DNA from 3 places in the Rummeliibacillus sp. JY-2-4R genome. Region 2 is predicted to be linked to each of the others. Evidence: riboswitches for the same ligand, from Rfam matches in the RefSeq annotation. Region 2 holds a riboswitch; each other region holds the start of a gene.

Region 1 (10,203 bases), 1.3 Mb from region 2:
ATCATCGGAGATAGGTTATCTTTAAATTACTATATTTTCCATAGTGGCCTCTCAAACAGCGAATCGTTTCCTTCCCCCAATTTTAATAGAAAAGCTCTAATTTCACCTTCATTACAGTGAAATCAGAGCTTAAAAAATTTAACTCAAACCGGATAAGTATTTCATAATAATTATCAACTCACAATATAATGCTCTTCTAAATAGCTATAAGTAATATCGACAAATAGGAATTCCTGGCAGTTTAGGGCCAAGGAGTAAGTTCGGGTTAGTTCACCTGTGCGGATATCGCTATAGATGCTGGAGAGATCGCCTTTAGAGTCGTTTTTGAGTTTGATCATATTTGATAGGAAATATGGTCGCCAACTCCAGTTTTTACCGATTGCTGCTTCTTCTATATTCCATCCGCTTTTTAGTCTGACGATGTTGGGTGAAATTTGAAATCCTTCATCGTTACAGATATATAAGCGGAAAGTATAATCTTCTAATTCTTTTGCCAGTTTTAATAAGCTTTCAACATTTTGGCTTGTTGGATTTATACTTTTCACGGTTGTAGTAATACTTTTTTGGAGTTTGTTCATTTCTTCATATTTTGCTTCAAGACGCTTTTTCTCCATCGAGATAAATTGTTGGCATTCGCTTCGGATTTTCTCTTTAAATACATCTCGAGGTAAATATTCATTGGTTGGTGTAGCTAAGTATTTTCCTTTGAAAAAGCGTGCACCACTTTTCCAGGCATAATGTAGTTGGTAACTTGTTTCTATTTCATCAAACATTAAGTCTGCGCCCATTTTATTCGCTAGTGTTTGAATTGTTGTCAATAGATGGTTCTGTGGACCCCAAGAATGGTAATCTTGTTGACTCATTTTCATTTTCAAAACAGCAGGTTCTAATAGTAAAATTTGATCCAACTTACTATCTGGCCCTATGTCTGCAGTAACAGTTTTTACACCATATGTTTTAATGTAATTAATTGGGTGTCGAAGCTGAGTAAGCTCTCCATCAAACTTTTGCATCGGTATCATTAAATAAATATGTGGTAAATTACATTCATCTACGAAATTTAGTAATGTTTCAAAATAGGAATCGCCAAAATCCAACATTAACAAATTTGGATTGCAAGGTAAATAGATTCGTGTAGCTTGTAAGTCTTTTGCGGAAACTTGAAGTGCCTTTTTAATGACTAGTATCTCCACTTCCGAACGAATATCTGCTGGGACTGTTTCATCATATGTAAATTCAACAATGTTAAATTTTTCATCCTTATTCGTTATTTGACCAATCACTTCATATGCAACAATCTCATGTTCATCTGCACTAAAAATTGGCTCGTATAAAATTTCAATTTCTTCTAATCGATCTAGAAGTTCAAGAACATCCATCCACTTGTTCCCCCATTCGCTGTTGCTAGTATTATTATAGCGTAGAATTCAAAGAACTGACACAATACTAAATCAAAGAATCCTCTAGAAAAAATAAATTTTTCTTAATTCATTTCATTATTTAGCGAATTCATACTTTTATTTTTATAAAAATTGGGAAATATAAAATCACTTATTTTCGTGGAAGAAGGTGGTTATTTTTTACAAATTTAAGCTTATCATGACACTACACTATAACAATTGACTTACGAATGATATTTATAAAGGAGAAAAGTACACATGAACTATCGCTCCAAAATTTTAACTATTTCACTAGCATGCACGATTACAATGGGATTTATAAGTCACAATCCTACTCTTGCTGCAAGTGCAATTGAAAATAAAACTGCTTCAGAAAGTAATTCGAAATTAGATGCTCAAACTAAGCAAAAGGTAGATACAATTTTAAGTAAATTAGATGCAGATCTAGCTAAAATAGGTGTTCCAGTTCATAAGCATCCTGCCCGAGGCGAGTTATTCAAAAATCTCGATGAAAATACAAAAGCAAAAGCAAAAGAAATTTTGAAAAAAGCAAAAGAAGGTACCATTACAAGAGATGAGGCTCATAAACAATTAAAGGCACTTGGCATAGAATTTCCTAAACATCATAAACATGAAATATTTAAAAATTTAGACGAAAATACGAAAGTGAAAGTCAAAAAGATTATGGAGAATGTGAAGTCTGGTGCTATAACAAAAGAGGAGGCCCATAAGCAATTAAAAGCACTTGGTGTCGAATTTTCTAAGCATCCTAGACATGAAATATTTAAAAATTTAGATGCAAATACAAAAGTGAAAGTCAAAAAGATTATGGAGAATGTGAGATCTGGTGCTATAACAAAAGAGGAGGCCCATAAGCAATTAAAGGCACTTGGTATTGATTTTCCTAAGCATGAAAGAAAATCCGCACCATTAGACACAAAAACAAAAGAAAAGGCTAAATCTTTAATCAATGATGCGAAAGTTAAGGTCAAAAAGTTGGGAGCTGAGTTCCCTTCAAAAAAATATGATTGTATTATTAAATGATGAACTTCAATTAGCAAAAAGCTCTAATCCCATTATGTAGGGAATAGAGCTTTTTTAGGTATTATAATACTTTACTTAAGAATGCTTTTGTTCGTTCATTTTGTGGAGTGCCAAATATATCTTCTGGCTTTCCTTGTTCAACAATGTAGCCACCATCCATAAATATGACATGATCACCTACTTCGCGAGCAAAACCCATTTCATGTGTGACGATTACCATAGTCATACCTTCATCAGCAAGTTGTTTCATTACATCAAGTACCTCGTTTACCATTTCTGGATCGAGAGCAGATGTTGGTTCATCAAAAAGCATGATTTTTGGTTTCATTGCAAGGGCACGTGCTATCGCAACGCGTTGCTGTTGGCCACCAGAAAGTTGTTCTGGGTAATTATCTGCCTTTTGCCTAAGTCCTACTTTATCTAATAATTCGAGAGCTAATTTTTCAGCTTCTGATTTCGTGATTTTCCGAACTTTCATTGGAGCCATCGTAATATTATCAAGCACCGTCATATGAGGGAATAAATTAAATTGTTGAAATACCATCCCTACTTCTGTTCGGATTTCATTGATATTTGTTTTGGGATCATTGACTTTTACCCCTCCAATCAATATCTCTCCATCCGTAATTTCTTCCAACAAATTAATGCATCTCAAGAATGTACTTTTACCAGAACCGGATGGACCAATCACACAAACGACTTCTTTTTCTTTTACTTCATAATCTATTCCCTTTAATACCTCAAGATTTCCAAAGTTTTTGTGTAAGCTTTTGATATGAATCATGCTGCAGTCCGCCCTTCATCTTCGTTTTGCGGCAGATTGGTTTGTCTTGATTTTTTCTTTCTTGGATTGTAGTTATTACTAAATCGTTTCTCGATGTAAGCAATAATTTTAGTTACGATATAAGTTAAGATTAAATACAGAACAGCCGCTGTCAAATATGGCTCCCAGAAACGTTGGTATGCACCTACAACAACTTTACTTGCATATAAAATATCATTTGCCGCGATAATTGTAACAAGTGAAGAGTCTTTTAATAATGCGATAAATTCATTTCCGAGTGGTGGAATCATTCGACGAAACGCTTGTGGTAATACGATTTTAATCATCGCTTGACTATGTGTTAAACCAAGTGAACGAGCTGCTTCCATTTGACCTTTACCAATGGACTGAATCCCCGCACGAATAATTTCAGCATTATAAGCGGCACTATTTAGGATCAGTGCGGTTATACCCGAAACCATAAAACCGTACGATTGGCCGAATATAGATGGAATAACAGCTAAGTGAATGATTAAAATTTGAACAAGCATCGGTGTCCCACGGAAAAGGTCAACATATAATTTCGTCGGCCAAAAAATCCATTTCTTTTTGGATGTTTTACCAAGTCCCAATAAAACACCTAGTACTAGACCACCGAAATAACCACATATGGTTAACACGATTGTCACCCAGATACCACGTAAAAACATGTCTCGGTAGTTCCAGATTATATCCCAATGTAATCCCAAGAAGTTCATCTGAAATACCCCCAATTATTTAAGTTCTTGACTAGTAATCTTAGCTAATTTACCATTTGCTTTGATTTTCTTTAAACCTTCATTTAAAATATCATATACTTCTTTATTTCCTTTTTTCACCATGAACCCATAATATTCTTTTGCGAACGCTGGGTCTTTAATTGTTTTTAATTTTGCATCAGGATTGTTTTTCAAGTATTCAGTAATAACCGCATTATCTGCAATTGCTGCATCAGCTGTACCGTTGATGACTTCTTTATATGCAATTGGTTGGTCTTCGTAAGCCATAATATTAGGGCTTGCTTTACCTTGTAGTTTTTGTGCTGCAACATGACCTGTTGAATTGATTTGAACAGCAATCTTCTTATCTTTTAAATCTTGCAATGATTTAATAGATGATCCTTCTTTTACAACGATGAATAATGTTGCTTCATAATATGGATCTGTAAAGTCATAAGATTGTTTACGTTCATCTGTAATTGTAATGCCACCTGTTCCGAAATCAACTTCCCCATTTGTTGTTTGTTGGAAGATTGGTTCCCAACCCACATTGTTTAGCTTAATTTTGACACCCATTTCATCACCAATTGCATTTAAAACATCAACGTCAATCCCTGAAAGTTTTTGACTACTATCTAAATAAATAAACGGCGCAAAAGTTGCAGATGTACCACCAACTAATTCTGTAATTTTGTCCCCTGAATTACCTGAAGCACCAGATGTTTTAGCTCCATCTTTTGTCCCGCATGCTGATAAAACCATTAGAATCCCAAATAGAATTGCAAAAATCGAAAGTAACTTTTTTCTCTTTTTCATTACTAACACCTCATCTTTTTGATATTATTTGGTAAGAATTTCCCTAATTATTAGAAATATCCCTAGTTAAGTATGATTATATAAAATTATTAATATTTAAACAATATTTATTTTTCTGATAATTTATAAAATATAATATTTTTGTATAATTATTAATGATCACTTATTATTTTGTTAAATCTTCTCTGAAAAAGTTCCTTTCGTTTCTCCGCAGCTTTTTTAAACTAATTAGAATATATTAATAAAGAACAATTTATTTTTCCATCTTCTTTTGTTCTTTTTGAATAATAGTTTTTATTTTTTCATTGCCTTTAACGCCAATAAGAAATACATTAGAATTTTTAGCATAAGAAAGTCTATAAGATACGCCATTTTTCAGTTCAATCTCCAAGAATATTAACTCTTCATCCTTGTAGTCGACATTTTTTATTTTTAAATCGTCCCATGCTTCGGTAAATTCTTTTGTTGAGGAGGATGAAAAAGTATGCAATCTTCTTCCATCTTCTGTGCTTTCAATATATATTTTTTTTGCAAATTCTTTTAAGGGATATAATTCATTTGCTGTTTTTGCATTTTTATTTTGCTCCGACACATACACTTGGTTGTCTGCTAAAACTAGAAATGATGAAGGATATCCTTTTACTATATATATGGGTGTTCCTATGTCCATAAAAGTAGAATCTCCGTTTTTCATTTTATAGCTACTACAGGCATGATTCGCCAATTTATACCTGACTTCTCCTATTTTCTGCCCCTTTTCAACCTTTATTTGTTTATTTTCATCTTCTATCTCAGGTGAATGATGTTGATATATTATACCATTCATCATTAATACATCCGCATAGTCTATTGCAGCGTCAGGACATTTACTCAAATTCTCCAAAGAACTGCTACAAGAAGCGAGAAAAATACTAAGAAAAATCATCATAAGAATTCGTTTAATTTTCATCACTTTCCTCCCATTCTAGCTTGCACTACGCTTGGTTATGTTCAAACTTAATCTTTTTCCATTGTAACATGAGTTAATAGTAAAAATTCCCAAAAATTACAGGAAGGTTGAATAAGGGTTGAATAAAGAATTACAGATGCAAATTCCATTAATTTACTTTAGACGATAGAGGGTATAAATAAATTTTTGAAGAAATATAATGTGTAGCTCAAAAAATTATTGATAAATGCATAAGGAGGAAAAATAATTGCAACAAACTTTGTTGATTATTGATGCTCAACAGGATTTAATTGAGGGTAATACTGAAGAACATGGGGTTTTTGAGAAAGAGAAAATCATTCTTAACATTAACACTGTAATTGATAAAGCAAAAAACGAGAACATTCCTATTGTTTTTATACGAGATTTAGATGTTTCAAAGGGAGAAGGACTTGGGTTTCAAATACATAAGGATATTCAAGTTCCATCTGCTGCTACCATATTTGATAAAGCTGCTACAAATTCTTTTTATGAAACTCCATTACTAGAACATTTAAATAAAAATAGTGTTAAGCATCTGGTGATTATGGGATGTAAAACAGAGCATTGTATTGATACAGCTGTTCGAACGGCAACAGTCAATAATTTTGATGTTACATTAGTTGGAGATGGTCATTCGACTTCTGATTCAAAAAATTTATCTGCAAGTCAAATTATTCTTCACCATAACGAAATTCTTCATGGCCATTATAATGTTGATAATTTTTCAATCGTTAGAAATACGAATGAGGATTTGTTTACACCTATTCACAACGAATTTCGATAATCAGAGAATTGTATCTCGTTTTAATAAATCAGTAAATCCCAATTTCTAGTTAAGAAATTGGGATTTTTTATACTGCAATACCCTATACTTTATCAAACTATGTTTTCTCGCTTTACAATCAACTTTATAAACTACTTTTAATTAACAATTTGCTAAAAATTAAATCTCCATCCCTACTTCTTCAAAAGAAGCCATATTTCTCATCATACTACATGAGGCTTCGATGATTGGGAAGGCTAGGGCAGCTCCAGATCCTTCGCCTAGGCACATATCCATTTTGAGCATTGGTTCTTTGCCTAGTAGTTCACTTGCTTTTTTACCGCCTGGTTCGTCTGTGGCATGGGATGTGATTAGATAGTCTTTTACTTTTGGTTCGATAGTTGTTGCGATTAGGCTTGAGACTGTGGAGATTAGACCATCAACAATTACTGGAACGCGGTTTGCTGCAGCTGCTAGCATGACACCTGCCATTCCAGCAATTTCTAGGCCCCCTACTTTCGCTAGGACATCTATGCCGTCATGTGGATTTGGTTGGTTTATTTCAATGGCTTTTCTTATTACTTCTATTTTATGTGCTAATCCGCCTTGACCAAGTCCGGCTCCTTTACCGGTAATTCCTTCTGGGTCAATTTGAGCTAATACAGATAGAATAGCTGTACTTGGCGTGGTATTACCAATACCCATTTCTCCAGTGGCTAGCAAATTGGTACCATTTTGAATTTCTGCAGTTGCAATTTCTATGCCTACCTCTAAAGCTTTGATTGCTTCTTCTCTTGTCATGGCAGGTCCTTGGGCAATATTCCCTGCTCCTTTTTTAATTTTTCGGTTGATGACACCTGCATCATTTGTGATTTCTTCCTTAACGCCGATATCAACTGTTACGATTTTTGCATTAGAAATTTTTGCGATAGCTCCTACTCCAGTGATTCCTTTTGCAATATTAAGAGTTTGAGCAAATGTTACTTCTTGCGGATTACTTGTAACGCCTTCTACATAAACACCGTGATCCGCTGCCATAACAATGACAGCTTTTTGATCAATTTTAGGGAATATTTCTCTAGTAATCCCTGAAAGTTGAACTGCAATTTCTTCTAATTTCCCTAGACTTGTCGGTGGTTTGATGAGGCTATCCACTCTTTGTCTTGCTTTTAACATCATCTCTTTGTCTAAGTCTTCAATTTTTTCAATAGTTTCTTGTAATAAGCTCATTTTCATCTCTCCCGAATAAAAATTAAAAGCCTGCAGTTTATTTGCATCACAAATAAACCGCAGACTTTTCCATCATCTGTTCATTTCAAGTTATAAGGCAGGTCTCCTGGCTCGGGGTCATGATTTCATCGGGCCTTCCCAGAATTTAATCCAGTGGCATTTCCGACAAACGATTCCCCTACAGTGGCGGGTCCGCTGAAGATTTTACTTCATTCCCTATTCTCCCTAAAAATTCGGGCACCTTATACTTTTATTGAATTTTCAATTAATAATGATACTAGAGTAGTAGTGTGAATGCAATACTATTACATTTTAAAATTTAATTTGTTTTAATCGAGAATCTTCTATATATAAAAGTTGTCCTGTTTTAACATCTACAGAATAGAATTGTGGTCCTTTATCCCAATTAAAGCTTTTTAAAGTTTTAATTCGTTTACCATTAAAATCATAAAGAGCATAAACACTCGCCTCATTATCACCATAAGTAATAGCAATTAAGCGTTTTCTCTGAAGGTCTACGTCTAATACATTGCCTTGGACTGTTTTTGCAAGTTTTGTAATCGTTAATTTTGTAAAATCTAAGAAATAGTTGCTATTATCGCTATATGATCTGATTATCATACCATTATTGGATACTGAATAATTTCCTTCACCACAACCAGTATTACCATATAATTTTTCTTTGGAAGTAATTGATTTTAAACTTTTCCCATTCAAATCCATACGATATAACTTACCGCTTTTTACAAAATAAATTGATTTCTTATTAACCCAAAAGTCGTCTACACCTTTTTGAAGGGTTTGTTTACTTTTTCCACTTAAAGAAGACTTAACAATTGTAAAATTCCCCATCGCTTCGTTGACTATTTTTGCATAGTACATAGAATTGCCGGTTATGACAAATGCATTTTTAGCATCTGAGGAAACTTTATCTGTTACAACCTTACTAACTTTTCCATTGCTTGCACGTTTATAGATTTCAAGAATAGTAGCTCCACCGCCACCACAACTACCAGCATAGATACTATCAAATACAAATTTAGTAAAATATACATCTTTTCCAACTGCTTGTACATCACGAATTGGTTTTACATTTGCTGAATATGGATCATATTGCGAGGTATCTGCTAATTTACCATTTACTAAAAAGAAATTTACATCATTTAATTTAATCGGTGGCTTTTTTGCATCTACTAAAGTATAAACTTTTTCCTTCAATACAGCAGAAGACTTTCCATTTGGAACGGCTTTATAAATCCCAGGAGAATTTTTGGCTGTCCCTGCAACGGGATAATACATTTCTTTCGTCGCTGCAAATGTATTGGTTGGAAGTAGCGTACTCACTAATAGGACGCTCAGTAAAACGAAAAATTTCATCAATTTCAACCTTTTTCCCTCCATATTTTATTTCTACGTTCATTTTATCTAGTTGTTTAATAGAATCTTCAGTTATTTAGATTTACAAAACATGAATGTAGAAATAAGCTTAATTATCTTGCTAAAAAGCTGCCCACTCCTTTCTAACAGTATTCTTACATAATATAATAATATGACAGGAGAGTATATACTATATACCTATTTTATTCTATTTATAGGAATATAATCAGACCCTTTATAACGTTTCATTGCATAACAAATAAACTACAGACTAAAAAAAGTCCCTAGCCTAAGGTAATTTCTATGCTTGAATTGATTAAACATATGCAGAACAGATTACCCCAAGACAACCATCCGCTGCATTAAAATCGACATAATATCTGTCAATAAGCATTGAGTGTTGATTGAATTGTTCTGTTACTAATTTTTTGACTACTTGATAATCTTTCATCACTTCTTTATATCTGATAGAATTTTGCGCTTTAGTATAGTGCGGTTCTTCTTGAAATAAAATCCTATCCAAAAATATTCTACGTGATTCAATCTTTTTTGGTTGCGGTTTAACAAATTCATATACAAAAATCATAAAGTGTTTCATTTCGGATCTGGTTCTCTTTACATAATCTAGCGTGGCAATAACTTTTCTATCAATCTCTTCTTGATTTACATTTTCTCTATACCATTTTTCCACTTGAACTTCTATGTTTTGCATTGTTATTCCTCCTTATCATCCCTTTGATATTCTTACTATACATAGGGATAATAAAAAGTGTTACGCAGGTAAAAATAAAGCATGCTTCTCAATACATCTCTTCATTAAACAACTCTTTTTGAAAACTATTTGTCAGCTTTAAACACAATTGTAAAATCTGAACCTAACTCCGTTTTTACTTTTTCAGTAAGATTTAGTCCCATTTTATTATGCTTATCTTTTGGCATTTTCTTATATTGTAGTGTCCATTGGAATAATTCTTCTTGAAGTTCATCTGATAGTGGGAAGTCATCAATATCTAGATTCCAGCCACAATTATTGCACCAAATTGGATCTGCACAATAATCAGCTTCTAGTTTAAGTGAATTCG
Region 2 (10,203 bases):
AAATAAAGAAAATGGCGACTACGCTACAAATATTGCAATGCAACTGACTAAATTAGCAAAAAAACCACCACGTGCTATTGCAGAGGCAATTTTAGAAAATCTAGATACAGAAAATACTAATATTGAAAAAGTAGAAATTGCAGGACCAGGCTTTATGAATATCACTATCCGCAAAGACTATCTTGCAGATGTCGTAACAACTGTTCTTGATCAAGGTACTGAGTATGGCCGCAGCAATGCTGGAAAAGGCGAAAAAGTTCAAGTTGAATTCGTATCAGCAAACCCAACAGGTGATTTACATCTAGGACATGCGCGTGGAGCATCTGTAGGTGATTCTTTATGTAATGTATTAGATTTTGCTGGTTACAACGTATCACGCGAATACTATATCAATGATGCAGGTAACCAAATCACTAAATTGGCAAAATCTCTAGAAGCACGCTACCGCGAAGCGCTTGGATTAGATTCAGATATGCCTGAAGATGGTTATCACGGCAAAGATATTATCAAAATCGCAGAAGAATTATCAAAAGAATTTGGGAAAGATGTCTTAGAAAAATCAGAGGAAGAACGTTTTGAATTCTTCCGTGAACACGGTCTAAAACACGAATTCGGCAAACTTCAAAAAGATTTAAGAGACTTCCGTGTAGATTTCGATGTATGGTTCTCTGAAACTTCTTTATATAAAGATGGTAAAGTTCAAACTGCACTTCAAAAACTAAAAGACAATGGTCATGTTTTTGAACAAGACGGTGCTACTTGGTTCCGTTCAACTACGTTTGGTGACGATAAAGATCGTGTATTAGTTAAATCTGATGGTTCATACACATATCTAACACCAGATATCGCATACCATGAAGATAAATTAAATCGTGGTTTTGATAAGCTGATCAATATTTGGGGAGCTGACCACCACGGCTATATTCCACGTATGAAGGCAGCGATTGAAGCACTTGGCTACAACCGTGACACATTAGAAGTAGAAGTAATCCAAATGGTAAACCTTCTACGTGACGGCGAAAAAGTGAAAATGTCAAAACGTACAGGAAACGCAGTAACTCTTCGTGAATTAGTAGAAGAAGTAGGCCTAGACGCTGTACGCTATAATTTTGCAATGCGCGCAGGTGACACACACTTAGATTTCGACTTAGATCTAGCAGTAAAACAATCAAACGAAAACCCAGTGTACTATGCTCAATATGCACATGCACGAATTTGCTCTATCTTACGTCAAGCAACAGAAAAAGGCTTCACACCTTCAACTGAACATCTTGACACATTATCATCAGAAAAAGATATAGAAGTATTGAAAAAAGTGGGCGATTTCCCACAAGTTGTAGCAGATGCAGCTCGCGTACGCGCACCACATCGTATCGCAAACTACATCCAAGAACTAGCAGCAACATTCCACAGCTTCTATAACGCAGAAAAAGTACTAGACGCGGAAAACAAAGAACGCTCTGAGGCACGCCTTGCCCTAATCACAGCAGTCCGCACAACAGTAGCAAACGCACTAAAACTAATCGGCGTATCAGCACCGGAATCAATGTAGTGCTGAGGCGGCTCGTTCAGACCCGAAAATCACATAAGCTTTCGAATCGAAAACGTCCTTTCAGTTTTCGACCGAGAAAGCGTTGTGACTCGAGGGTCTAGCCGCCGAAGCCGGAAAAATGTAAGTACTTCAACCGCTCATTAAAGCGTAATAAAAAAGAATGATCTATAAATAAAAAAAGGACATCGCATATTTTAAATAATATGTAATGTCCTTTTTTGCTTCATTTGTATTAAATACATTCTAGTCTTTTTCCTCTTCAGTAAAGGAAAGTTCGCTATCTTTATATGGTATATGTTCTACGAAAACCTCTATTGCATTTCCGTTTGCATCTTTTCCGATTCTTTTATAAACATACTTGTCCTTCGTTACTTCTGTTAACTCAACAATAGATTTGGTTCCTTTGGATTTAGATATGAGGATACGAAAATTACCATCATTCGTTATAAAGAAAAACCCATAATCGCGACTCTGTTTTGTTGTTTTATCAAAGAATTCATATTTTGATGTTTGTGCATCATATTTTGCAAGACCAATAAAACCTGCATTTTCTTTTGTTAAATCATTATGATTTTTATCATAAACAATGGTTCCTTGCCAAGCAGTACTTCCAAGAATCCTTGAAATTCTCTCACCCTTACTTAATGAAGCTTCCTCATTTCCCTTTACTTCTGAACTAACCGGTATTTTTGTTTCATTTGCGGTAATATCCTTTTTGTCAAAAACCTGCCATTGACATGCGGATAAAATCATTACACTTGCAAGAATAACGACCATCAATATTCTTTTCATATTTCACCCTCCATATTTTACTATCAGTACCACTGTTACCGATTTTTAGACTTTTAATACTTTTAAAATATTTACTTTTTAAACTGAGTGGATGGAGGTAAGGGGAGGGGGTCTAAATAATCCTAGTAAGTCTAAGAACAGCTTGAGTAGATCTAATCCATGCTCGAGTGGTTGTAATCCTGCGCGAGTATTTCTAATCCAACCCAAAATACTCTACTCCCAAGACATAAATAACTACTTTCCATTCCACACCTTCCACAAAAACCAAATATTCGGTATAATGAAAAAGTAATTGAATTGATCAATACGGTTCTCAGGGATTATTTTTGTTTCTGAGTAAAAGGGGAAATCGGTGAAAATCCGATGCGGTCCCGCCACTGTAAGTGCAAGCAAATCGTAATGCCACAAAGACATTGCTTTAATTGGCATGAAAGCACAAGTCAGGATACCTGCCGTATTTAAAACCACCGTTACAACTACGAGGATAGATTAGGTGTTTAGAGTCATTTTATATGTCTGTAAACTAATCTCTCGTTTGTACGGGAGATTTTTATTTTTATAGGAGGCTTTACAGTGAAGAAAATATGGCAACTTGGGTTTATGCTTGTAATGGCATTCATTTTATTAGTTGGATGCAATCAATCAAGTACTCAAAAATCAGCAACTGACAAAACAGAAAAAACAACGCAATCTACTGAAAAAACAGCTACATATCCAATGACAGTAAAAGATGCATTAGGAAATGATGTGGTGTTCAAAGAAGCACCGAAAAAGATAGTATCACTGATTCCTAGTAATACTGAAATATTATTTGCCCTTGGTTTAGATGACAAAATCGTTGGTGTAAGTGACAACGATGATTACCCAGCAGCTGCTACGAAAAAGGAAAAAGTAGGCGGTATGGAATTTAACGTTGAAAAAGTTTTAAGCCTAAAACCAGATGTGGTTTTTGCACATGAATCTAGTGCAGAATCAGTAAAAACAGGATTACAACAATTAAGAGATGCAGGGATCAACGTCTTTGTTGTAAAAAATGCAGCAAACTTTGAAGAAACTTACCAAACGATCGAACAAATTGGTCAAATTACAGATCAAACAGAAAAAGCAGACAAAATCGTTGCTGACATGAAAGCAAAAGTAAAAGAAGTACAAGAAAAGACTGCTAAAGTAAAACAACGTACTGCATTTGTTGAAACTTCAGATGAACCTGAAATCTACACAGCGGGTAAAGATACATTTATGGAAGAATTCTTTAAACTAGCAAACATCAAAAATGTAGTAGATGATCAATCAGGTTGGTTTAAAATTGATTCAGAAGAAATCGTAAAACGTAATCCAGATACAATCATTGTTATGTACAATTACGTTCCAAATATCATAGAAAAAGTGAAGAAACGTCAAGGCTTTGATAGTATCACTGCAGTCAAAAATAATGCAGTTGTACAAGTCGATGCCAACTTAACAAGTCGTACAGGTCCTCGTCTTGCTGAAGGGTTAGAGGAAGTAGCGAAAGCTGTTTATCCAGAGGCATTTAAGTGAGGAAAATCTTCGTAAGATATATCGTGTCCATTGCTATTCTTGTCTTAAGCATTTGGCTTGGTATATCGATTGGTTCTGTAAAGGTTCCGATTAGTACGTTATGGAATATGGGAGCAGATGAAATAGCAACCAATATTTTATGGAAGATACGTATGCCTCGTGTCATATTAGCAGGTCTTGTGGGTGCAGCATTAGCGATTGCTGGTGCTGCCTTCCAAGCATTGCTAAAAAACCCGCTTGCAGATCCATATACGTTAGGAGTGTCATCAGGTGCCTCTGTAGGCGCTGTAATGACGCTCTTTTTCAGTATTTCGACCCCTATTTTAGGTATTTACACATTACCCACTTTCAGCATGATAGGGGCGTTATTATCATTACTTATCGTTATAGGGTTTGCTAAATTGGTCGATCGAACGATGAAAATGGAAACCCTTATTTTAACAGGAATTATCGTAAGCTCATTTTTAAGTTCCATCATATCCTTAATGATTGCTTTAACAGGAGAAGAACTTCGCCAAATTATTTCATGGTTAATGGGAAGTGTCTCCATGAGAGGGTGGCCATATGTGAAGATGATTTGGCCGTTTATTGCAATCGGCACAGTTCTTATTTGGATAAACAGACGTGAACTGAACGCTATTGTTTTTGGTGAGGAACGTGCAAAATATTTAGGAGTAAATGTTAAGAGAAGTAAGATGATGTTATTACTTGGTGGCTCCATGTTAACCGGTTCAGCTGTTGCAGTATCTGGCACGATTGGATTTGTAGGGCTAGTAGTACCACATATGACCAGGTTATTGTATGGTTCAGACCATCGCCATTTATTGCCGCTATCTTTTATAAATGGGGCATCATTACTTATCCTTTGTGATTTAATAGCACGTACAATTATTTCACCTACAGAATTACCGATTGGTGTCATTACAGCATTTTTGGGTGCACCTGTATTTGCTTATATTTTCTTCCGTCAACGTAGAACAAAGGGGGCATAATCGAATGCTTACTATTAAACAACTTAGTGGTGGTTATGATCCGAAAAAGCCAATCGTGAAAGATGTTACCTTTACGATTGAAAAAGGAAAATTCGTTGGAATTCTAGGACCAAATGGAAGCGGTAAATCCACATTAATAAAAGTAATTAGTGGCATTTTAAAGGCTTCAGCTGGTTCTATTAAGATTAATGACAAAAATTTAGAGGATTATTCCTCCAAAGAGTTAGCACGTACTATGGCTGTTTTGCCACAATTAAATGCTCAAAGTTTTTCTCATACTGTTCGCGAAACGGTTTCAATTGGCCGTTATCCACATCAAAATAGTTGGTTTTCCACATGGTCAGATGAAGATGAAGTAGCAGTGACAACCGCTATGAAACAAACGGGCATTATACAATATGAAAATCAACAAATAGAATTTCTCTCTGGGGGGGAACAGCAGAGAACCTTTGTAGCTCAAGCATTAGCACAAAGAGCAAATCTATTGCTATTAGATGAGCCAACAAATCATTTAGACATTGAGCATCAAAGAAAATTGATGGATATGATTCGATATGAAGTTGTACATAATGGTTTGACTGTTGTTTCAATTTTCCATGATATGAATTTAGCTTCGATTTATTGTGACCAGCTAATATTACTAGAAGATGGGCAAATCCATTCAATGGGTGAGCCACATGAAGTTTTAAAGGAACAACATGTATTGGATGTGTATCAAACAAAGGTTTCAAGATATCCTCATCCAATTTATCCAAAGCCACAAATTACGTTAATACCGGAGCTTCAAGAGAATGCTCAAAAGATAAATACGATTACAGCAGAACAAATTCAAATTCGGGATGAGTATGTAGAGCTGCAGACAACATTCCCATTAAAAACTGTCTCTTCTGCTGTTCACAATGCTGGTTTTGGATGGTTCCAAACATTTATCAATCGAACGGTAGAAATAACGTATATGATAGATAACGCACATGAAGAGCTAGAAGATTATTTAGAGAGACACGGGTTTTCTCCAACAAATACAGTAGCTATGATGACAGCGGTAGCAGCAAAACATGTGGTAGTTCGTGAGTATTCGTCATCAGTTGGAAGTATTGTAGTAGCAGTCACAGCAGGAGTAGGGAATGCAGTGGATGTATCAAAAGCATATGAACGTCAAGAATTGCCTCATATTGGAACGATTAATACATGGGTGTTTGTCAATGGAACTTTAACAGATGAGGCTTTTATGCAAGCGATGATCACGGCTACAGAAGCCAAAACCAAGGCTCTTACGGTAGAGAACATCAAAGATGATATTTCAAATACGATAGCGACAGGGACTTCAACAGATAGCGTACTTGTTGCCGCTACTCAAAAGGAACCATTCTTTGAATATGCAGGAACGGTTACAGGAATCGGTAAACTCATTGGTCGCGGCGTTTTTGAAACAACTCGAAAAGCGTTACAAGACTACAAGCGGGCGAAAGGGATGGCTTAATATGTTAGCACATGTAATCGCTTGTACACTTGGTGTCATTCTTGACCGTCTGATTGGGGATCCACCTAAATTACCTCATCCAGTCATGTGGATTGGCAATCTAATTCAATGGCTTACAAAACGTTTAAACAAAGGAAGATACAGAAAAGTAAAGGGACTGTTGCTCGTTATTTTAGTGGTCGGTATAACAACAGCGCTATCCTATTTCATTGTATTTGTTGCATTTAAAATTGGAACTGTTTTTGGAATCTTAGTCGAAGGAATAATGATTGCAATTGCTTTAGCACAAAAGAGCCTAAGTAGTGCAGCGATGGATGTCTATAATCCGCTAATAGAAGAGGATTTACAAGAAGCAAGAGTGAAGCTTTCGTGGATTGTAGGGCGAGATACGGAAAATTTATCTGTCCCAGAAATCACAAGAGGTGTAGTTGAAACTGTTTCCGAAAATACAAGTGATGGTATCACCGCACCATTATTTTGGGCATTTCTTTTTGGAGCGACAGGGATTTGGATGTATAAAGCAGTAAATACACTCGATTCAATGGTAGCTTATAAGAATGAAAAATATGGTGAATTCGGATTTGTCGCAGCACATACAGATGATGTATTTAATTACATACCAAGTAGAATCACAGGATTTCTTATGCTGATTGGAACGAAAAAAGAAACAACACATACCTTTTCTTACCGCTACAAAAGTTGGTTAAGAGATGCTAAAAAACATCCAAGCCCAAACAGCGGATTTTTGGAAGCCGCAACAGCTTATCAGCTTGGCATTCAATTGGGCGGTACAAATTGTTATGAAGGTGTGATTTCCAAACGAGCTAAGATGGGGGAACCTGAAACAGAGCTTGCACCAAGACATATTAAATTAGCCATTCGACAAATGCATACCGTCACTATTTTGTTTTGGTTATGCGGTGTCATCTTAGGAGGGGTTTTCATTGTCTTTACCTAGTCATGGTGCGAATCCGCATCGTTTATATGACCAACTAGCAATCAAGCAACCACTGGAAGTCATCGATTTTAGTGAAAATGTGAATCCAGCTGGGCCGCCAACATGTATAGAGCAAAATTGGAAAGCATTATTGAAGCGAGTGGCAAAATATCCAGACCCAAAGGGAGAGCCTTTTCTATCGGCAGTAGCAAAATATCATGATGTTCCAGTTAATCAAGTATTACTTGGTAATGGAGCAGCTGAAATCTTTTCATTACTTGCATCGATGTTTCAAAAAAAGAAAGCAATCATTATTCATCCGACATTTTCGGAATATGAAGCAACGTTAACTGCAAATCATGTTGAAATGATCCATTTAGAAGTGGAGGATATCATCACATGGAGGCTTCCAATCAATCGAATCATAGAAGAGATGAGACAAGCAGATATTCTATATCTGTGTACGCCAAATAATCCAACAGGAGTACTCCCTCCCAAAGAACAATTACTTTTGCTAATTGCAGAAGGAAAAAAGGCCAATTGCCATATCGTATTGGATGAAGCATTTATCGATTGGATTGATGAAGGGGTCTCAATGATTCCTTACTTAGCTGACAATCCACATGTGATGGTGGTGCGATCTATGACGAAAATGTATGCCATTGCAGGTGTTCGCCTAGGGTATCTAATTGCATCCCCCAACATTGTAGAAGATTTACAAAGCAGGACATCCCATTGGCATATTAATGGAATAGCTATAGAGATTGGCGCTTGGTGTTTAGAAGAGCAAGAATATCGTGTGAGTGCAATTGAATCGGCAAAGAAAACAAGAGAACAATTTATACACTTTTTACAACAACAAGGCTGTAAAACAACAGATAGCAAAACGAATTATGTAAGCTTTCAATTACCTTTAAAAGAACAGTCAAAGAGATTCTTTATGGCGATGCTTGAAAGGGGATTTGTTCTTCGTCATACAGAAAACTTTAGAGCGATGAATGGTGAGTGGTTTAGAGTAGGGATGAAACAAGAGGTTGCGATGAAGGCGTTGCAAGAGGAGATGAGCAAATGGCTAGAGCAGAACTCCTCTTTATAACAGGTGGTGTTCGAAGTGGCAAGAGTGCCTATGCGGAAAAACAAGTAAAACAGTTAGCAGACCAATATCATGCGAAGCGACTTGTTTATCTAGCAACAGGAGTAGCATTTGACGATGAAATGAGAAGACGGATAACAAGGCATAAACTAGACCGCGATAGTCAGCATCTCAATTGGGTAACGCTTGAACAGCCGACCGAAATAAGTCGTATAGTAAAAAACATACAACCTGGAGATGTGTTGCTTTGGGATTGCGTCACTACATGGCTGACGAACGAATTTTATGAAGGCTATGAAACGGGTCTTTGTCATTGGCAACAACCTGAAAAGCTAAACAAACGAATAATTGATATGAAAAATACCATTTTACAATTGCAAAAAAGTCGAATTCCTATTGTCATTGTTTCAAATGAAGTGCTCGATGAACCGCTATCTACAATGGAGGACGTTAAGCTTTATCAGCAATACTTAGGAAAACTTCATCAATGGTTTGTGCATGTTGCTACCCAAGCTATTGAAATTGAATATGGCTTTGTTCATCAATGGAAGTAATGAGGGAGATGGGTTTATGAAAACCATGATGAGTGGCATACTATTGGCTTTTCAATTTTTTACCATAGTACCGATTCAAAAAGAATTACCTTTAACTAAAAAAACGGTTACCGCTATGTTTTCTTTCCTACCATGGCTTGGAATGATCATAGGGATTGTGATGGCTGCCATATTTTATATACTTCAAACATATACCGATATAAGCTCATTGCTAATTGGATTTATATTAGTATTCGGTTACGTAATTTGGACAGGTGGATTACATTTAGACGGTTTTGTAGATATGGGAGATGCTTATTTTTCATATCGTAATATAGAAAAGCGTCAGGAAATTTTAGATGATCCAAGAATTGGAGCTTTTGGAGCGATATCATTACTCTTCCTGGTCTTAACGAAGATATTTTTCTTATCTGAATTAGTGGGAAAGCATAACTTGAATTGGGTTTGGCTTATGGCTGTACCGTTTTATGCAAGGCTTGGCATGTCTATTTATTTCGTTCAAACAAAAAGTTCTAAGGAAAAAGGGTTAGGGTATTTCTTTAAACAGCATTTACATACATCATCATGGCTTGTGGGCTTGATATTCTCGACAATTGTTGGGACTGCACTGTTGGTTTGGTTAAGTGGTGTTTGGCTTGTGCCAATTGTTATCCTTCTTGTAGTGGTGATAGTGGCATGGTGCTATAAATGGTGGACTATTCGAAATTTCCATGGTAGTTCTGGGGATTTACTCGGAGCATTTATAGAAGGTATGGAGGCGCTATTATGGATTACGCTGTTACTGTTTACTTAATACGCCACGCAAGGACAAAAAGTAATTTGGAAAGACGGTATCTTGGCTGGACAGATGAAGAAATCTTGCCTAATCAAGTGTTACCCATTCTTGATAACACATGTAGCACTGTTTTCGGAAGTGATTTAATACGTTGCAAACAAACAGCTAGAAGCTATTTTCCAAATGCTAAATATATAGGAGATAGTGGTTTTCGTGAAAGTAATTTTGGAGAGTTTGAAGGAAAAACCTATGAAGAGTTGAAAGATATAAAAGACTATCGGTTGTGGATTGATGACCCATTAGTCTTTGCACCACCAGCAGGAGAAACATTACAAGAAGTAACAAAACGTTGTATGAAAGCTTTCAAACATTTATCTAAAGGATGCAAGAAATATCCACTCATATTACATGGAGGAACAATTCGAACATTACTTGTAAAACTTGCACCAAAGCCTACTGAATTCTGGGATTGGCATGTGACACATGATG
Region 3 (10,203 bases), 1.6 Mb from region 2:
CATGCAATTGAAAAAGTAAGTCAAAACGAACACTTATATTATGAGGAAATGTTAGATGCATCCAAAAAAATGTTTCAAGATGAAACACCACTAGAAGAAATTGAAGCATTTTTAATTGCCTTATCTAAAAAAGGTGAAACTGCACAAGAAGTTGCAGCACTTGCTACTGTTATGAAATCTCTTTCACTAGAAGTTCCAACACCGTTTGGAAGTTATATGGATAACTGTGGAACAGGCGGTGATGGATGTAAAAGTTTTAATATCAGTACAACTTCAGCCATTGTATTAGCTGCAGCGGGTGCAAAAATAACAAAACATGGTAACCGGAAAATTTCAAGTGCAGCAGGCAGTTCTGATGTTTTAGAAGCATTAGGAATTCATACAGATTTCACAATGTCAGAAACAATAGAGTTGCTAGAACAAGAAAATGTTACATTCCTATATGCACCCAATGTACATCCTAAGCTAAAACGAATTGGTCAAGTGAGGAGAAAAATCGGTAAACCGACAATTTTCAATCTTGTAGGTCCATTAACAAACCCTGTTGATTTGGAGACACAATTTACAGGAATCTATCGTAGAGATTTTCTAATGGAATATGCAACAGTGATGAAAATGTTAGGCCGTAAAAGAGGAATAGTAGTAACTGGTGCGGGGGGGATGGATGAGGCATCACTTGCGGGACAAAATGAGTTTGTGTTAGTAGATCATGATGATTTAATTCCTTTCTCACTTCGCCCTGAAGAAGTAGGCCTACAAGAAGCAACATTGGAAGCTGTTCGAGGTGGTAACCCGGATGAGAATGCCATCATTTTAAGGGAATTATTGAAAGGTAAACGAGATGCATATTTTGATGCAGTGGCGTTAAATACAGGAATTGGGCTATTTTCTTATGGTACTGTCGACAAAATCAAAGATGGTGTGGATTTAGCTATTGATACGATCATGTCAGGTAAAGCACTGGATAAATTAGAAGCTGTCATTGCATTTAGCGATGCTCATAAAAAGGAGAAAATCTCATGACAACTATATTAGATAGAATTATTGCTGAAAAAGAAAATGAAGTTCAAAGATTAAAAAGTGTATCCTTACAACAAAGCTTTGAACATGTAAAAAAACCATCTTTGTACGAAAAGTTAAAAGGTGCGAATCGTTTGCAAATTATCTCAGAAATTAAAAGAGCTTCACCTTCAAAAGGAAATATTAATAATGAAGTTATACCGGTAAAACAAGCACGACAATATGAAAACGCTGGTGCAGCTTGTATTTCTGTTTTAACCGATACACCCTTTTTCAAAGGAACATTTGAGGATTTATTTGATGTAACACACGCTGTACAAATACCTGTTCTTTGCAAAGATTTTATCATTGACGAAATTCAAATTGACTATGCAAAAGCAAATGGGGCATCCGTTATTTTACTCATTGTAGCAGCATTAACAAAAGAGAAGTTAGTAAAACTATATCAATATGCAAAAAATCAAGATTTAGAGATATTGGTAGAGGTTCATGATGAAAAAGAACTTCAACTAGCTTTAGAGATTGATGCGAAAATAATCGGCGTCAATAATCGAAATCTGAAAACATTCGAAGTAGATTTACACCATTTTGCAGAACTTTCAAAGCATTTCCCGTTCAATGAAGAACGAGTATTAATCAGTGAAAGTGGGATTAAAACACCAGATGATGCTAAGTTTGTAGCGAGTCATGGCGCAAGTGCAATTCTTGTGGGCGAAACGCTTATGCGTAGCAATCAAATCGAAACTACATTGCAATCGTTTCAAGTGCCAAAAGGTGTTATGATGCCATGACCAAGGTGAAAATATGTGGATTAATGAAAGAGGAAAATGTTAAAGCTGCAGTTGAAGCAGGTGCTGATGCAATCGGTTTTGTCTTTGCCAAAAGTAAAAGGCAAATTTCGATAGAAAAAGCTGCACAATTAGCGAAACTAATTCCTGAAAATATTTTGAAAATTGGTGTATTTGTAAATGCATCAGAAGAATTTATATTAAAAGCTTATCATGAAGTACCGCTAGATTTGATACAGTTCCATGGTAATGAAACAAATGAAGAAATCAAGAATATCGGACTACCATCGATTAAAGCATGTTCTATAAAGAGTAAAGAAGATATTGATTTTTCATTAACCTATGAAACAGATTATTTATTATTAGACGCTCCTGGAATCGAGTTTGCAGGAGGAAGTGGCAAAGTATTTGATTGGAGTTTATTGAATAATCCAAAATTAATTAATTCAAAAGTCATTTTAGCAGGTGGATTAACAGCTGCGAATGTAGAAAACGCAATCGAGATTTCTCGAGCAGATATGGTTGATGTTTCGAGTGGAGTAGAAATAGACGGACAAAAAGATAATCAATTAATTACTGAATTTATTAATGCAGTTAAAAAGGGGAGTTTATTAAATGGTGAAAGAACTAAATGAGCAAAAACCGGGACGATATGGTAAATTTGGTGGTCAATATGTGCCTGAGACATTAATGACTGCCTTGAGTGAATTAGAAAAGGCATACGAGGAAGCTACTCAAGATCCAGAGTTTCATAAAGAATTACAATACTATTTAAAAGATTATGTAGGTCGTGAAAATCCACTTTACTTTGCTGAAAGTTTAACTAAAAAAATCGGTGGCGCGAAAATTTACTTGAAACGAGAAGATTTAAATCATACTGGTGCACATAAAATTAATAATGCATTGGGCCAAGCATTGTTGGCTATAAGAATGGGTAAAAAGAAAATCGTTGCTGAAACAGGCGCCGGTCAACATGGGGTTGCAACTGCTACTGTTTGTGCTCTTTTTGATTTAGACTGTACTGTATTTATGGGGAAAGAAGATATCAAACGACAAGCACTTAATGTTTTTCGTATGGAATTACTTGGCGCAACTGTTGTTTCCGTTGATCAAGGCGGAGGTACGTTAAAAGATGCGGTCAATGAAGCGCTTCGCTATTGGGTTACAAATGTGGAAGATACACATTATATCCTAGGATCTGCAACTGGACCCCATCCATTTCCAAAAATTGTCCGAGATTTCCAAAGAGTAATCGGTGTAGAAACACGTAAACAAATTCTTGAAAAAGAAGGCCGTCTACCAGATGCAGTAGTTGCTTGTCTTGGAGGTGGTAGTAATGCGATTGGTATGTTCCACCCATTTGTTGATGACGAGACTGTAAAATTATATGGTGTTGAAGCAGCGGGTAGTGGTATCCAAACAGGGCTTCATGCATCTGCTTTTGCCGAATTGAAAGAAGGCGTATTACATGGGGCATATACTTATTTATTGCAAGATGAAAATGGATTTGTCCAAGAAGCTCACTCGATTTCAGCTGGGCTTGATTACCCAGCGGTAGGGCCTGAACATTGTTATTTACATGATATAGGTCGTATTCAATATTCCGCTGTTACTGATGATGAAGCATTAGAAGGTCTACAATTATTGTCACGTACTGAAGGGATAATTCCAGCTTTAGAAAGTGCTCATGCAATTTACCGTGCAGTAGAAATTGCGAAAGATATGAGTCCTGACGAAATTCTTGTCATTTGCTTATCAGGAAGAGGAGATAAGGATGTTGAAACGGTAAGAGAAGCTCTAGGAGGCAAAAAATAATGATAACAAAACCATTACAACTAGCAATTGAAGGAAAAGTAAATGCAGGACAAAAGGCTTTTGTTCCATACATTATGGCTGGAGATGGTGGTTTATCTTCCCTCCGCGATAAAATTCTTTTCTTACAACAAGAAGGCGTTACAGCAATTGAAGTAGGTATTCCATTTAGTGATCCTGTAGCTGATGGTCCTGTTATTCAAGATGCTGGTAATCGTGCATTAAAAGAAGGCGTTAATCTAAACGTAATTTTAGAAGAAATTGCGAAGTTTAAAGATGAAGTCAAAGTACCACTAATTATCATGAGTTACATCAATCCAATTATCGCATATGGAATTGAAAAGTTTGTAGCAAAATCTGAAGAAATTGGCATAAGTGGCTTAATCATTCCGGATGTACCTGTCGAAGAAGCTGAAATTATTACGGCTCATCTTCAAAACACATCAATCGCGTTAGTCCAATTAGTTTCTCTAACAAGTCCGAAAGAGCGAATAGAAAAAATTTCAAAAGCATCAGAAGGTTTTGTCTATGCGGTAACTGTAAATGGTATTACTGGTGTACGAAATGAATTTGGAAATTCACTTGAAGATCATTTCAAAACATTAAAAGAAATGAGTGAGATCCCTGTTCTAGCTGGATTTGGTATTTCAACACCTGAGCAGGTTGAACAAATGGGCGCAATGGCAGATGGCGTAATCGTTGGAAGTGCTATTGTAAAAGCTTTCCACGAAGGAAATAAAGAATTCATTAAAGAATTGCTACCGAAAGTAACCGTAGGAGAGTAGATCACCTCCAAAGTTTAAAACTTACACCCCATGATGTAATTCATCATGAGGTGTTTTTTAACAATAGCTATTGATTAATTTTGAATTTAATAATTGTACTAACTCTTGTTTACTTCTAGGTAGATTTACGGTTTCTATGGAATCATTTTTTGATTGCAAAACTTGAGCCATTTCAAATATCCAAGGCTTATCTAAATGTGCTTTCTTAAGTAGCAATTCATTTTGAAAAATATCATATGGATTCTCATGGTAAATTACCTCTCCATTATTCATTACAATAATCTCATCCGCCCATTCATAGGCAAAATCAACATCATGAGTGGATAAAATAATCGTCTTATTATCTGAATGTATTGAATTTAATAAGTGTAAAATTTGCTTTGCATAATAGGGATCAAGTCCAGCAGTTGGTTCATCCAAAATAAATACATCAGGATTCATTGCTAACACTCCAGCAATTGCAACTCTCTTTTTTTGACCAATACTTAAGAAATGAATTGGTTTATCTTGTAAATGAGTTACTTCTGTTTCTTTCATTGCCCATTCAACCATTTCAGTAACTTTTTCAATTGGCCAACCAAGATTTAATGGACCAAAAGATATATCTTGGCGAACATTTCCGGCGAAAAGTTGAGAATCTGGATCTTGAAATACGATTCCAATGTGAGAACGTAATGCAAGTAATGATTTTCGATTATATTTTATTGGCTGATTTTGAAAGAAAATCGTACCTTTTGTTGGGTGCAAAAGACCATTTAAGTGTTGAAATAATGTAGATTTTCCAGCGCCATTATTACCAAGTAACGCAATCTTTTTTCCTTTGGCTATTGTCAAAGACAAATTATGTAACGCATTCGTCCCATCAGCATATGTATGCGTTAGATTCTGAATATTAAAAAATAATTCATTCAAACCAGAGTGCCCCCAAACTGAAAATAAACAACCATAATTAGCGAAATGATAAAGAGAATAATGATCCAATTTTTCCTTGAATATTTGTAACAATCTTCAAGAAAAACTATGGATTCATCGTAACCACGAGCATTCATGGCCATAGATAATTCTGTAGACCGTTGAAAGACTTGAACAAATAATGAAGAGATAAGCATCCCTAATGAATGCATACTACGGATAACAGATAAATATCCTAGTCTAGAGTTTTGTGATTGGAAAATTTCAATCGATTTTTCTAAAAAAACAAATATAAAACGGTAAGTAAGTTCAATTAATTCAATTAATAATTGAGGTATTCTACATTTCCTTAAAACCTGCATGATATCATGAACAGGCGTCGTTAACGTTAAAAAATATAAACAACTTATGCTACTCAAGACTGAAAAAAATAATTGGATACATGATTTAACGCTTTGTTCTGAAATGTAAATTGTCCAGTTGTGCAATTGGAATTGCCAAATTGCACTATGGATTAGTTCAGCTTGTCGAGTGAATGATATTAAAATACTTATCAAACTACTAATGAGAAAAAAAGTAGGTATGGATAACATTTTCAAATAATATGACAAAGGAATTTTAGCTACAACAACTGTTATAAAACTCATTACAAAAAATGTGATTAGTGAAACTAGCTCGTCTTTGACAGATAATGAAAATAATAATAAAAAAATAGCAAATATAATTTTTTCGACTGGATGGATCTTTGCAAGTCGATTGATATAAGCGTATTGATCAATGAGTAGCATGGTTACCTTTGCCTACTTTTCCTTCTGATTTTTTATGTTTTCCACGAGAAAGTCCGATAAAATATCCGATGAATCCAGCACCAATAGCAGCTTGTAAACTGAACAATAAACTTTCAATTTCGCCACTTGGTGGTTCCCAAATACTTGAAAACCATGGTTGATAATTTATATCAATTTTATTAATTGTAGCCTCAGCTTCAGCATCAGCACCACTGAATTCAGCGCCCTTTTGAAAAAGCAAAGGGAAAATCGCTAATATAACAACAATTGCAATTAAGAGAAGATTTTTTTTCATTATTGTTGTGCACCTTTCTTAAATACTTTTAGCGCATTTAATTCTGCTAAGTTGTATTTTTGTAAAAAATTCATAATCACAACAGTCAGAATACCTTCACTCACTGCTAACGGAATTTGTGTAAGAGCGAAGATACTACTAAATTTAGTGAAAGAGGCAATGAAGCCACCCACTTCTGATGGGAAAGCAAGTGCTAATTGGATTGATGTGACAACATACGTACCCAAGTCACCAAGAGAAGCAGCTAAAAATACCGCAAATGAGAATGATAACCCCAATTTGGCCACTCCTTTATATACACCATAAGAAATAAGCGGACCTACGATTGCCATAGAAAATGTATTTGCTCCTAAAGTCGTTAAACCACCATGTGCTAATAACAAAGCTTGAAATAATAGAACAATAAAACCAACAATGCTCATTGCAAATGGACCAAACAGAACAGTACCAAGACCTACACCGGTAGGATGAGAACAGCTACCTGTTACAGATGGTATTTTCAGTGCAGATAAAACGAATGCAAAGGCTCCTGATAAACCTAGCATCATCTTAGTTTCCGGATTTTCAATAATTGTTTTTCGAATTGAACGGAATCCAATGACTAAAAATGGAATAGTTATAGCCCACCAGAAAATGGCCCATTCGACAGGTAAAAATCCTTCCATGATGTGCATGGCAAAAGCAGGTTTTGGCACGATCATGATTGCCGTAAGAAAATAAATAAGTCTCCAATTTAATAATTTTTTTACTATTTTCATGAATTTTTCCCTCTCTATTCGTATTCATTTGTTAGATAATATTTGACGCCACCCCTTTAATACTTTGTAGGACATAAAAAAACACTTCCTCGAACTGAAGAAGTGTAAACGAATAGTAAACCAATACCAAATGTAAAAGCATATCTATTCTCACACCTATCCTCGTAGGCTGAATCGAATCCACACTTTTGGCAGGTCTCCTGGCTTAGAGTCATCATTATGTTCTAACCTTCCCATCGTTGACAGTGGCATCTAAGAACAAAACTCGTCTTTACAGTGGCGGGACCGCGTTTGTATTTCACAAACTTCCCTATTAAGCTAAATAAACTAATTTAGCACCATAAAGTTTATTGAATTGTAAGATTACTCCCCAAGTGTATCATTTTTATATTTTCAATTCTACTAAATTTTTTATAAATAAATTTTTTTACAAAAGATGAACATAGAAAAGTTAAAAGTTTAAATTACTAACAAATTAAGTACATAAAACTCATATAAATTGTTTGATTCAAAAAAATATATTTGAAATTATTAAAAAATGGTATATGATTGTTTTAAGTTTTAAATTTACTAAATTATACAATTTCATAGAATTTTAAAAGTGCCTTTATAAGAATATAAGGGATAATAGGGAAATCGGTTTAAGTCCGATGCAGCCCCCGCTACTGTTACATGGATGAAATGATGCGTACTCACTGGTCGAAGTTAGTGACTGGGAAGAGATCAGAGTAAAGTGAAGTGAAGCCAGGAAACCTGCTTTTAAATGTAATGTATGATACTTTTCGGAGGGAAAGGTAAAGACTAATAAGCAGATTGTTGTTATGTACATATGATAATTTTCTGAATTCTCTAGTTTTTAAACCTTAATTCTTTGAATTAAGGTTTTTTTCTTTCCTTTTCTAAAGAAAATTTTTGAATTGGAGGATTTATATGACAACTTGGAATTTAGCTAGTATGAAAAGTCATTTATTCATTTGTAATGGAAGTTCATGTATGAGAAAAGGTGCTGAAGATATAACAGTGGCAATTCGAGATGAAATTGCACACTTAGGTTTAGATGAACAAATTCATACAACAAGAACGCGTTGTAATGGAAGATGTAAGGATGCTTGTATCGTTATTGCTTATCCGCAAGGAAGCTGGTATAAAGCATCGACTTCTGAAATAGGTCGCGAAATTGTAAGAGATTGTATTACACAACATAACAAGCAAAACACAATCTACCAAATGAAAGATGGGAAAATGATTCTGAACCCAAAAGTTGCCTCCATAACTGGAATTGATAAAAGCAAATAAAGTGAAACTTCAGTCAGTGGAAGGTTTTATCCCCACTGATTGTTAATCCCGGTCTACTGTTTCTAAGATTTCAAGTGTATGCTTCAAATCAATCGACAGTACGAACTCTATTGGTTCAACTAACTTTGTGCAAACGCATCAGTAAGTTTCATTGTATCTCATCAAAAGGGCGTTTACTGGTATTTGACCCTCATATATTTTCTATATAAACCCTTCAACTTGGGGTGAAGGTCTTACTGTCGGTTAATGCGGGATAAATCATATAGGGAGTGATTACACGTGACAAAACAAGGAAAACTATATGTCGTTGGTTTTGGACCTGGGGATTTTAAACATATTACAACAAGAGCCGTTGAAGCCCTTCAAGATAGCGATTTTATTATTGGTTATAAAACGTATGTAGAACTCGTTCAAGATTTAATAAAAAATGAAACAACTGTCATCAGTACTGGAATGACAGAAGAAGTATCCAGGGCGCAAGAAGCCGTTCGCCAAGCGGAAGCTGGTAAAAAAGTAGCTGTAATCTCAAGTGGTGATGCAGGTGTTTATGGAATGGCAGGTTTGGTATATGAGGTTTTAATCGAAAAAGGGTGGTCGGAAGCAAATGGGGTTCCTATAGAGATAATTCCTGGGATTTCTGCTATTAATTCATGTGGTTCATTACTTGGCGCTCCGATAATGCATGATTCTTGTACTATCAGTTTGAGTGATCATTTAACTCCATGGGATCTAATCGCTAAAAGAGTAGAAGCAGCAGCAATGGCCGATTTTGTTATTGCACTGTATAACCCTCGAAGCGGAAGAAGAACACGCCAAATTGTAGAGGCACAACGAATTCTACTTCAGTACAGATCTCCTGAAACACCAGTTGGTCTTGTAAAAAGCGCTTATCGTGATCGTCAACATATTATCATCACAAATCTAGCGGAAATGTTAGATCATGATATTGGTATGTTAACAACAGTTATTATTGGGAATTCTTCAACTTTCCTTTATGACAATAAAATGATTACTCCTCGTGGTTACCAAAGAAAATACACATTGAACACAGAGAAACAATCTTTAAAACCACATCAACGATTAAAAGCAGAAGCAGAACCTTGGGCGATGGATCAAGAAACCGGTGTTCAACGAGCGCAATCTTCTGTTGCAGTTGCTGAAAAAGTAACAAATGTTCAAATGAATGAAGCTGTAAACCCTTCATTACCAAAAATTAGCTCGTATGAAATGGCGATGGAAGCATTAAAACGTGTAACTGGAGAACAACCCAAAACTTCTCAGTACGTACATCAAAACTTTGAAGAAATTTTCGAATTAGCCGTAAGTCCGGGTGTAGCAAATAAAAAATTCACACCTGAACAAATGATGACATTAGCAATGGTAGTTGGAGAAAAAGGAACAATGGAATATACACCAAATCATCAAATCGTATTAAAGATTCCAACTTCAAATCCAGAGAGCATTACGAATAAGCTACAAGGAGTTGGATTCCTACTATCACCAGTTGGAGATGTACTGACATTAAAAGCATGCGATTTCTGTGACGGTGAAAAAACGGGTGGTATTCCTTATGCAGAAGAAATACAAGAAAAATTAGGTGGCGTTCAGTTACCGAAAGAATTAACAATTGGCTTTAATGGATGCGGAATGGCTTGTTATAAAGCGGTAACTGAAGATATTGGCATCATCTATAGAAAAGGGAAATTTGATCTGTTCTTGGGAGCAAAACCCGTTGGAAGAACAGCGCAT

The links. Region 2 has a riboswitch for cobalamin ahead of ACWV26_RS01825 (ABC transporter substrate-binding protein). Riboswitches for the same ligand answer to the same signal wherever they lie in the genome.
Region 1: another riboswitch for cobalamin. It lies ahead of cobT (nicotinate-nucleotide--dimethylbenzimidazole phosphoribosyltransferase); the one in region 2 lies ahead of ACWV26_RS01825 (ABC transporter substrate-binding protein).
Region 3: another riboswitch for cobalamin. It lies ahead of ACWV26_RS09325 ((2Fe-2S) ferredoxin domain-containing protein); the one in region 2 lies ahead of ACWV26_RS01825 (ABC transporter substrate-binding protein).

What each region holds. Positions count from the first base shown of each region.
Region 1 covers NZ_CM132623.1:1,702,243-1,712,445, reverse strand. Annotated here, with positions in the region: gene ACWV26_RS08300 (EAL-associated domain-containing protein) at 174-1,379, opposite strand; gene ACWV26_RS08295 (hypothetical protein) at 1,659-2,444, shown strand; gene ACWV26_RS08290 (amino acid ABC transporter ATP-binding protein) at 2,506-3,228, opposite strand; gene ACWV26_RS08285 (amino acid ABC transporter permease) at 3,225-3,965, opposite strand; gene ACWV26_RS08280 (basic amino acid ABC transporter substrate-binding protein) at 3,981-4,781, opposite strand; gene ACWV26_RS08275 (hypothetical protein) at 5,035-5,730, opposite strand; gene ACWV26_RS08270 (cysteine hydrolase family protein) at 5,978-6,535, shown strand; gene cobT (nicotinate-nucleotide--dimethylbenzimidazole phosphoribosyltransferase) at 6,695-7,744, opposite strand; cobalamin riboswitch at 7,824-8,004, opposite strand; gene ACWV26_RS08260 (hypothetical protein) at 8,057-9,130, opposite strand; gene ACWV26_RS08255 (hypothetical protein) at 9,438-9,833, opposite strand; gene ACWV26_RS08250 (hypothetical protein) at 9,959-10,203, opposite strand, start outside.
Region 2 covers NZ_CM132623.1:363,377-373,579, forward strand. Annotated here, with positions in the region: gene argS (arginine--tRNA ligase) at 1-1,552, shown strand, start outside; gene ACWV26_RS01820 (DUF4822 domain-containing protein) at 1,796-2,344, opposite strand; cobalamin riboswitch at 2,635-2,815, shown strand; gene ACWV26_RS01825 (ABC transporter substrate-binding protein) at 2,918-3,883, shown strand; gene ACWV26_RS01830 (FecCD family ABC transporter permease) at 3,889-4,875, shown strand; gene ACWV26_RS01835 (adenosylcobinamide amidohydrolase) at 4,880-6,355, shown strand; gene cbiB (adenosylcobinamide-phosphate synthase CbiB) at 6,357-7,313, shown strand; gene ACWV26_RS01845 (pyridoxal phosphate-dependent aminotransferase) at 7,300-8,388, shown strand; gene ACWV26_RS01850 (bifunctional adenosylcobinamide kinase/adenosylcobinamide-phosphate guanylyltransferase) at 8,361-8,939, shown strand; gene cobS (adenosylcobinamide-GDP ribazoletransferase) at 8,956-9,732, shown strand; gene ACWV26_RS01860 (histidine phosphatase family protein) at 9,705-10,203, shown strand, end outside.
Region 3 covers NZ_CM132623.1:1,921,727-1,931,929, forward strand. Annotated here, with positions in the region: gene trpD (anthranilate phosphoribosyltransferase) at 1-1,023, shown strand, start outside; gene trpC (indole-3-glycerol phosphate synthase TrpC) at 1,020-1,811, shown strand; gene ACWV26_RS09290 (phosphoribosylanthranilate isomerase) at 1,808-2,443, shown strand; gene trpB (tryptophan synthase subunit beta) at 2,424-3,623, shown strand; gene trpA (tryptophan synthase subunit alpha) at 3,623-4,405, shown strand; gene ACWV26_RS09305 (energy-coupling factor ABC transporter ATP-binding protein) at 4,463-5,317, opposite strand; gene cbiQ (cobalt ECF transporter T component CbiQ) at 5,314-6,105, opposite strand; gene ACWV26_RS09315 (energy-coupling factor ABC transporter substrate-binding protein) at 6,092-6,400, opposite strand; gene ACWV26_RS09320 (energy-coupling factor ABC transporter permease) at 6,400-7,158, opposite strand; cobalamin riboswitch at 7,332-7,516, opposite strand; cobalamin riboswitch at 7,741-7,933, shown strand; gene ACWV26_RS09325 ((2Fe-2S) ferredoxin domain-containing protein) at 8,089-8,454, shown strand; gene cobJ (precorrin-3B C(17)-methyltransferase) at 8,734-10,203, shown strand, end outside.